Regions from separate parts of the Streptomyces sp. NPDC088810 genome, predicted to be linked through region 2. Evidence: riboswitches for the same ligand, from Rfam matches in the RefSeq annotation. Region 2 holds a riboswitch; the other holds the start of a gene.
What was found. Region 2 has a riboswitch for cobalamin ahead of ACIP4Y_RS03655 (prenyltransferase/squalene oxidase repeat-containing protein). Riboswitches for the same ligand answer to the same signal wherever they lie in the genome.

Region 1: linked by a shared signal. The riboswitch ahead of ACIP4Y_RS13685 ((2Fe-2S) ferredoxin domain-containing protein) and the one ahead of ACIP4Y_RS03655 (prenyltransferase/squalene oxidase repeat-containing protein) in region 2 are both predicted to bind cobalamin.

Annotation. Positions count from the first base shown of each region.
Region 1 covers NZ_JBIVJQ010000003.1:632,034-636,231, reverse strand. The annotation lists gene ACIP4Y_RS13700 (histidine phosphatase family protein) at 1-435, shown strand, start outside; gene ACIP4Y_RS13695 (CbtA family protein) at 631-1,383, opposite strand; gene ACIP4Y_RS13690 (CbtB-domain containing protein) at 1,406-1,627, opposite strand; cobalamin riboswitch at 1,664-1,805, opposite strand; gene ACIP4Y_RS13685 ((2Fe-2S) ferredoxin domain-containing protein) at 1,907-2,284, opposite strand; cobalamin riboswitch at 2,345-2,468, opposite strand; gene ACIP4Y_RS13680 (superoxide dismutase) at 2,622-3,269, opposite strand; gene ACIP4Y_RS13675 (antibiotic biosynthesis monooxygenase family protein) at 3,656-3,994, shown strand; gene ACIP4Y_RS13670 (NAD(P)-dependent oxidoreductase) at 3,991-4,198, shown strand, end outside.
Region 2 covers NZ_JBIVJQ010000001.1:804,026-808,223, reverse strand. The annotation lists gene ACIP4Y_RS03670 (hypothetical protein) at 1-396, opposite strand, end outside; gene ACIP4Y_RS03665 (helix-turn-helix transcriptional regulator) at 389-982, opposite strand; gene ACIP4Y_RS03660 (hypothetical protein) at 1,233-2,288, shown strand; cobalamin riboswitch at 2,368-2,497, shown strand; gene ACIP4Y_RS03655 (prenyltransferase/squalene oxidase repeat-containing protein) at 2,615-3,835, shown strand; gene ACIP4Y_RS03650 (SCO2322 family protein) at 3,832-4,198, shown strand, end outside.

The DNA.
Region 1 (4,198 bases), on a different contig from region 2:
GTCTCCCCCGGCGTGCGCTGTCGTGAGACGGCCGCGGCACTGGGTCTGGACGGCGTGCCGGCAGCGGACCTGGCCGGTCTGGATGTGGGCCGCTGGCGGGGCCGCACGCTGGACGAGGTGGGGGCCGCCGAGCCGGAGGCGGTGGGGCGCTGGCTCACCGACCCCGCCTGCGCACCCCATGGCGGCGAGTCGGTCCGGGACCTGTGCGGACGGATCGCGCGCTGGCTCGCCGACGCCCGAGCCGTGGAGGGTCGTACGCTCGCCGTGGTCGAACCGGAGGTGGTGCGGGCCGCGGTCGTGGAGGCGCTGAACCTGTCTGCCGCGCTCTTCTGGCGTCTCGATGTGCCACCGCTGACCGTGACCGAACTCAGCGGCCGGACCGGGCGGTGGAATCTGCGGCTGGGGCGTCCGCTGGCGGCGCCGCACGCGGACTAGGGTCTGCCGGCCCGCGCTGCGCGGTGCCGGCGGAGCAGACGCGGCCACCGTGCAGCGCAGACAGCCGCGGTCGGGCACCCGGCGCGGCTGGGGGTGTCGTGCCGCTGCCGGGGCGGGCCCGGTGAGCGTCGGTGTCCGGAGAACGCCGGAGGGCCCCCGGTTGGTTCCGAAGGGCCCTCTGTCGTCCGGAAGAGGTCAGTGCGCGGCCGGAACCGCTCGCGCGCTCTCGGCCCTGACCGGCCGGGGGTTCAGCAGCCGCTCGGCCAACTCGCCGAAGGCGAGCCCGAATCCGCCCCACAGGACGGCCTGGATGGCCAACGCGGACAGCCGGAACCGCCACAGCAGGGTGGCCGGGAAGTCCTGCGGCACCTCGTTGACGGCCGGCAGGAACGCGTAGGCCAGACCGACGGCGACGGCGAACGCGGCCACCGCGGCCACGGTCGCCCACCAGGTGCCCAGCGCGGGCGCCAGGCGTTTGCCGAGGAGGGTCGCGGCGACCGCCAGGAGGACGCCGAGCAGCATCATCAGGAAGTACAGGCTGGTCCGCTTGCCGATGGTGTCGGGGTCGCCGACCGACGGCGGGTTGGCCGGGTACTTCAAAAACGGCACGACGTACACGGTGAGCAGCGCGCAGCCCGACAGCAGCAGTGCCGTGGCGCGCGGGCCGAATCGGCCGACCCGGCCGAGCGCGAAGCAGAAGGCGAGCGCGGCGATGCCGCCGAAGGCGACCCCGTAGACGAGGACGCCGGTGGCGAGGCCCGCGGTGGACTGGAGGGAGCGCGAGACGACTTCCGCCTCGTGCTCGTGGGAGTGGGCCTCCTCGAAGCCGATCGCCTTGTCGACGCTCGGCTCACCGAGGAGATAGGCCGCGATCAGGGCGAGCACGCCGGCCGCGAGGCCGGCGAGCATGCCCCGTACGAGGAGGTTCCGTACGGTTGCGGAATTCATGGGCGGGCGGTGTCCCCTCGCGTCAGTGGCAGGGGAAACCGAGCAGATGGCGGGCGTCGTGCACCCATTCGTGGACGTCCGTGCCGTTGAACACGGAGGTGGCGCCCTGCTCGGCGCCGACGAAGTAGAGCAGGACCAGCATCAGGATGCCGAAGAAGACCGCCCAGGGAGCTATCGCCTGCAGCGGCAGCTTGGCGGGGACGGCGGGCGTGGTGGCTGTCGGCGGGGCGACGGTCTGCGCCATGGCAGAACCTCCTCTGGGAATTCGCGTCCCATCTCGGTGGTGCACAGGACGACGGCCCCGGGTCTGACTCGCGAGCACCCTCGCGGGGCCCGCACACAGTGGCGCGACCGTTCCGGATTCTCACCGGCTTCCGTCATGCCGTCGTCGATATCGGACAGACCGTACCGCGGGACCGGCACCCCGCCAAGACCGCCTCCGACCGGCGTGATCTTCCTCTCGTGCCGGGTGGGCGGCCGTGTGCCCGGTGGGTCGGCGGTGGCGCGATTCGACTGGTCCCGCTCAGGGTTCCGCGCGCCGGCGCGGTGGGGTGAAGGCGTACAGGTCGAGGATGTCCGGCCGGGGCGCCACGCCCGGACCGCCGGCGCGTACCCAGGTGACGATGTCCTCGGTCGCGGCCGGGTCGTTGACCAGCCCGAGCCAGACCGGTCGCGCGCCGGCGGCCCGGCCGGCCGCGGAGGGCTGTACGACGATGACGTTGGCCTGGTCGCACACGTCGAGGCAGTCGGAGATGCGCACGGGCACCTCCGCCCGCAACCGCGCGGTCTGCGCCGCGTGATCACCCGTCACCTTCGGGCTGCCACAGCAGCAGTCCCGGCACACGACGACCCGGCACGGCACCGGTCCGCCCGCTGTCTCTTCCGTCGGCCTGTCGGGCATACCGCGCCGCTCCCCTCCCGGGGAGATCCGCCCCGGTGTCGCCTGAGGAGGCGACCGCGTGAGTCTCCTGGCTCCCGGGTCGTCGCCCGTCCCGCCTTCCCGCCCCGCTCGGGGGCGGTGGCCTGCCGGGACTCGCTCACCGGTCACAGTGGCGGGACCGCGCCGGATTCGCACCGGCTTCCTCGGACCGCCGTCGCCTTGTGTCGCCGGTCATCATGTCATCACCGGTGGCGGCCCGTCACCCGGCCGCCGTTCGGAGGGGCTCCCGCGGGAGCCCCTCGCCTGCCGTGAACGGTGAGAAGACGATCACGAGCAGGACCCTTCCGGGACTACGGCGTCACGGGGCGAGCAGCAGCAGATCCGTGCGGGACTTGGCCGCCTCGTAACGACGGGCCACGTCCTGCCAGTTGACGACCTGCCACATCGCCTCGATGAAGTCCACCTTCTGGTTCTTGTACTGGAGGTAGAAGGCGTGCTCCCAGGCGTCGAAGACCAGGATCGGGGTGGAGCCCTGGCCGACGTTGCCCTGGTGGTCGTAGACCTGCTCCACGATCAGGCGTCCGCTCAGCGGCTCGTGGGCGAGTACGCCCCAGCCCGAACCCTGCGTGGTGGCCGCGGCCTTGGACAGCTGGGTCCTGAAGGCGGCGAAGGAGCCGAAGGACTCCTTGATGGCCTCGGCCAGCTCGCCGACACCGTCGGCGGCTAGGGGCTCGCCACCGCCGTCCTTCGGACCGGTCATGTTCTGCCAGTAGATGCTGTGCAGGATGTGCCCGGAGAGATGGAAGGCCAGGTTCTTCTCCAGGCCGTTGATCGACCCCCAGGCGTCCTTGTCCCGTGCCTCGGCGAGCTGCTCCACGGTGTCGTTCGCGCCCTTCACATAGGCCGCGTGGTGCTTGTCGTGGTGCAGCTCGATGATCTCCGGGCTGATCACCGGTGCGAGCGCCGAGTAGTCGTACGGAAGCTCCGGGAGCGTGTACAGCGCCATGTCCAACGTCCTCCGACATTATTGCGAACGAGATGCAAGTGCACGTTAACAGCAAGAACAGCCGCATGCCGATCAGGCCTTGGACCTAGGACTCGTGACGTCGGCCGGCACGGCAGCGCCCACCGCGCCTGCCGGGTGGCGTCGCCGAGCGGGAGAGCCAGCGCGGCGAGTGCACGTCAGTTCCCCTGATCGTGTACCCCGGCTCCGTGTCATGGCCGGGACCCTGCGCGGACCACGCGCGTCGGGCCGTCAGTCACCCGATATGACTAATGACGCAGCGTGCACCCCTTGTCCCCACTGGGCCGTCCCCCGTTCGGAGTTGCAGCCGTCCGAGGGACATGAGTCCGTTGGTGTCGTGTCCGTCCGGCTCTCACTCAGGAGGAGACATGGGCGCCAACGACAACGGCCGATCGGCCGACAAGCTGAGCGTGGTTTTCGCGGTCCGCGTGATCGAGGGCGGCGAACAGGGATTCCTGGATCTGTACGAGCAGCTCCGGAAGTCCGTGTCCAGCACCCCCGGACACATCATCGAGCGGCTCGGCGAACCCGTCGACGACTCCCGCCAGTGGGTGATCACCAGCGAATGGCGGACCGCCGAGGACTTCTTCGCCTGGCAGCAGAGCGCGGAGCACCAGGAGTTGGTGGCCCCGCTGCGCCAGTTCGTCGACCAGCGGCAGTCCATGCGGTTCCGTGTGATCAAGGAGACCAAGGGGGTGGCGTCTTGACTCCCCCCGTGCGCGGCCCCGTCGCCGTCCTCGGTCTCGGCACGATGGGCGCCGGCCTGGCCGGTCGCCTCCTCGACCAGGGGATGCAGGTCCGGGTCTGGAACCGGACCCCGGAGCGCACCGCCCCGCTCGCCGAGGCGGGCGCCTACGCCGCCGCCAACCCCGCCGACGCCGTCGCGGGCACCAGCGCCGCCCTCTGCGTCG
Region 2 (4,198 bases):
GGCGGCGGCGGGCAGTCCGGCCGGGTAGTGCACGTCCAGCGTGCCGTAGTGGATGTGGCCGATCTCGTGCCCGGCGATGACGAACTTGTGCGGGTCCGGGGCGCGTTCCTCGACCACGACGATGTAGTCCTCGTCCCGTGCCAGGGTGATCCCGGAGACGTCGAGGCCCGGCGGGAAGGCGACGAACTTGAGCCGGACCGGGCGGTCCAGCTGGGGACTGAGCGTGGCGCACAGCGCGTGCAGGAAGGCCTCCGGCCCGGTCGGCGGGGTGAGGCCGCGGACGGTGTCGCGTACGAGCCGGTCGAGGAAGCGCCTCGGGGACCTCGGGTGCTTGGAGGGGGCCGCCGGCCGAGGACGCCTGGCCGGCTTCGGGGCCCCGGCGGTCGGTTCAGGCACGCCCGGTGCCCTCCGCCCGCTCGGAGGCAATGATCATCTCGGCCAGGTCGGCGAGGGTGGCGAGCTGCCGGGCGTTCATCTGCGGGGCCCGGGCGGCCAGTCGTACCAGCCCGCTCTCGCGCAGCCGCAACAGCGGGTCCGCCTCGGCCTCCAGGGCCTGCAGCACCGGTTGCAGCGCCTCGTGCAGCGCCTCCGGCTCGTCCGCCGTGAAGAAGCCCGCGGGCAGGCCGAAGAAGCGGCGCAGCCGGTCGGCGTGTTCCAGGCTCGGCATCCCGCTCTTGCGCCACTCGCTCAGCCACTGCCGGCTGGTTCCGGCGATCCGGGCCAGCTCGTCCAGCGAGTACCGCTTGCCGTCCGGGCGGCGCCGGCTCTCACGGATGAAGTCCAGCCGCTGGCGCACGCGTTGGGCCAGGCAGGCCTCGGGGGCCCGGCCGCCGGAGAGCAGTTCGACGACGACGCCCACGGGGATGCCGGTGCGGTAGGAGAGGCCGGCCACGTCGAGGGCCTCCGGCAGTCGTCCGGGGCGGCCGGTCAACTCGCCGAGCCGGTCCAGGACATCGGCCAGCGAGGCGTAGGCGTCACTCACCGAGGTCCCCCCTGGGCGTGTCATCCGTTCGGTGGCTGGGCTGACGCGAGGCTACCCGTTCGCCCGTTCGGCGACCAGACGTGACAACGCTCCCTGCCTAATAACGCAGCTATCGTTGACAGTTAGGGGCGCCGTGGGTGAGGATCACTGCACGGAGAGCAAGATCCGACCCGCCCCGGGTGCCGCCTATGGGGGAGCGGCACCCGGGGTGTTTCTTGTCCGCCCTCTCCTCGAGGAAGGTCCAGGCACCATGGCGCAGCCCGTCGTGCTCCTCGGGGCCGGCCGCCGGGAGACGTGCGACGAGTTCCCGCTGGCCCGGATCGCCGCGCTCCGCCCGGTCGTCCTGGTCGACCCGGACCCGCCCGCCTGGGCGCGCCCGTACCTCTCGGCGCACCTCGCGGCCGACCCGGCCCGGGAGACCCAGGCGGCGGAGGCGGTCCTGGCCCACACGGCCGGGCATCCGGTCGCCGGCGTCCTGACCTGGTCCACCGAGCACCTGGCCGCCGCCGCGCGGATCACCGGCCGGCTGGGCTTACCGGGCCTGCCGTACGAGACGGCCGCGGCCTGCGCCGACCCGGTGGCGTTACAGGCCCTGCTCCTGCGGCACCGGCTGCCGACGGCCGGCCCCGGTGACCCGGAGCAGACGCCCGACCCGCTGGTGTCCGCCGAGACGGTGGTCCTGGACGACGAGGTCCGCATCGTCGCCCTCACCCGTACGACCCCGGGCCCGCCGCCCGCCCGTGTCGCGCTGCGGCACTGCGTCCACGCCCACGACGGCCTCCTGCACAACCGTTTCCTGCGCCAGTGCGTCGAGCGGACCGTCCGCGCCCTGGGCCTGGCCCACACGGTCGCGCACGTCACCCTCCGGCTGACGGCCCGCGGCCCCCGCGTCCTCGACGTCGCCCCGCACCTCCCCGGCGACCTGATCCCGCTGCTCGTGGAACGCGCCACCGGTGTCGACCTGGCCGCCGCCGCGGCCGCCCTCGCCACCGGCCGGCACCCCGAACTGACCCCCACCCGCCAGCGTGCCGCCGCCGTCCAGTTCGCCTACCCGACCGTGACCGGCCGCCTGACCCACCTCCGCCTGGACCCCGCCGCCGACCACGACCCGGCCGCCGACCGCATGCTCCTCACCCACCGCCCAGGCGCCCCGGTGACGGCGGCCCCGCACGCGAACACCGGCGACCGCCTGGCCCACTGGGTGGTCACGGCCGACAACCCCACGGACTGCGAAACGGCCCTGCGCCGCCTGGCCCGCCACCTGACGGCAACGGTCCTGCCGACGACCGACGTGTACGCGGCCTAGGCCCCGTCCACCGCCCCCCGGCCCGTGACCCCAATCACCGCCCCCCTGTGCCCACAGCCACCCCTCGGCCTCCGCGGGGCGGCCGGTAAAGTGGCGGGGTCGTCATCACACCCGTACGGGGGGAAGCCGGTGTAATTCCGGCGCTGACCCGCAACCGTGTGCCGCCGGAAGGGGCGGTGAGCCGGACTGCCCCGGGCGGGACGTTGACCGGCTCGCGTGCGCCGGCGGTCCGCCGCGCACGGCACCGTCGAGGTCTACGGAGCCGAGCCGCCCGGGGTGTCTCCCGTGCGCTGCCCGGCTCCCCACAGGAGAGGCAGTCGCCGACCATGAACGTCCGCCGCAGTGCCGCGGCTCTCGCCGCCGTAGGCGTGCTGGCCGCCGCCGCGCCCGCCACGGCCGCCGACCCGTCCCCGTCCGCGCCGCCGAAGGCGACGGTCCCGCACGGCCTGTACGGCAAGAGCGACCCGACGTACGACGGCGTGTGGCGGCAGTCGCTCACGCTGCTCGCCCAGCGCACCCTCGGCTACCGGCCCGCCCCCGCGGCCGTGGACTGGCTCGGCGGGCAGCAGTGCGCGAACGGCTCCTTCGCCGCCTTCCGCGCCGACACCGCCAAGCCCTGCGACGGCAAGACCAAGTCCGACACCAACAGCACGGCCGCCGCCGTCCAGGCCCTGGCCGCGACCGGCGGACACGGCGGTGCCGTCGGCAAGGCCGTGAACTGGCTGAAGTCCGTGCAGAACAAGGACGGCGGCTGGGGTTACTACCCGGGCGGCTCCAGCGACGCCAACTCCACCTCCGTCGTCATCGGCGCGCTCACCGCGGCCGGCACCGACCCGGCGAGCGTCCACACGTCCGGCAAGTCGCCGTACGACGCGCTGCCCGCCTGGTCCATCCCCTGCGACCAGGACGGCGGCGGCGCCCTCGCCTACCAGCCGGACAAGAAGGGCAAGCTGCTCGCCAACGCGGACGCGACGGCGGCCGGCGTGCTGGGCGCGCTCGGCAAGGGGTTCGCGGCGGAGGCCGGCAAGTCCCCGGCGCAGGACGCCTGCGCGGAGGCCGACCACCCCACCCGCGAGCAGGTCGCCGACAACGCCGGCGCGTACCTGGCGACGACCCTCGCGAAGACCGGGCACCTCCGGTCGACCCTGCCCGGCGCCAAGGACCAGCCGGACTACGGCAACACCGCGGACGCCGTCGTCGCGCTCGCCGCGGACGGCCGGACCGAGCCGGCGAAGAAGGCGTACGCCTGGCTGGAGAAGAACGCCGGCCCGTGGGCGGTGCAGAGCGGCCCGGCCGCGTACGCCCAGCTCATCCTCGCCGCCCACGCGATCGGCGAGCAGCCGGGCGACTTCAACGGCACCAGCCTGGTCAGCTCCCTCAACGCGCTCGGCCCGGCCCCGTACATGGACTCCGCCACGGGGCACTCGGAGAGCACGGAGAAGTCCGACGACTCGAACACCGGTGTCTGGTGGATCGTCGGCGTCGGGCTCGTCGCCGGCATCGGTATCGGCTTCCTGCTGAGCGGCCGGAAGAAGCGCCGGCCGTGACCGTCGTCCGCCGTGCCGTGCCGGTGCTCGCCGCCGGGCTCGCCGCGCTGCTACTCCTCGCCTCCGCCGGGCCGGCCGGGGCCGCCGGCTACCGCTACTGGTCCTTCTGGGAGCGCGCCGGCGGGCACTGGACGTACGCCACCCAGGGGCCGGCGACCGTCCGCCCCGACGACGGCGCGGTGCAGGGCTTCCGGTTCGCGGTGAGCGCGGACTCGGCGGACGCGAGCCGGCCGCGCGGTACGGCGGACTTCACCTCCATCTGCGCCGGTACGCCCGCCGCTTCCGGTACGAAGCGTGTCGCCCTCGTCCTCGACTTCGGCACCCGCGCGGACGCGCCGTCCGGTGAGACGCCGCCCGGTCGCC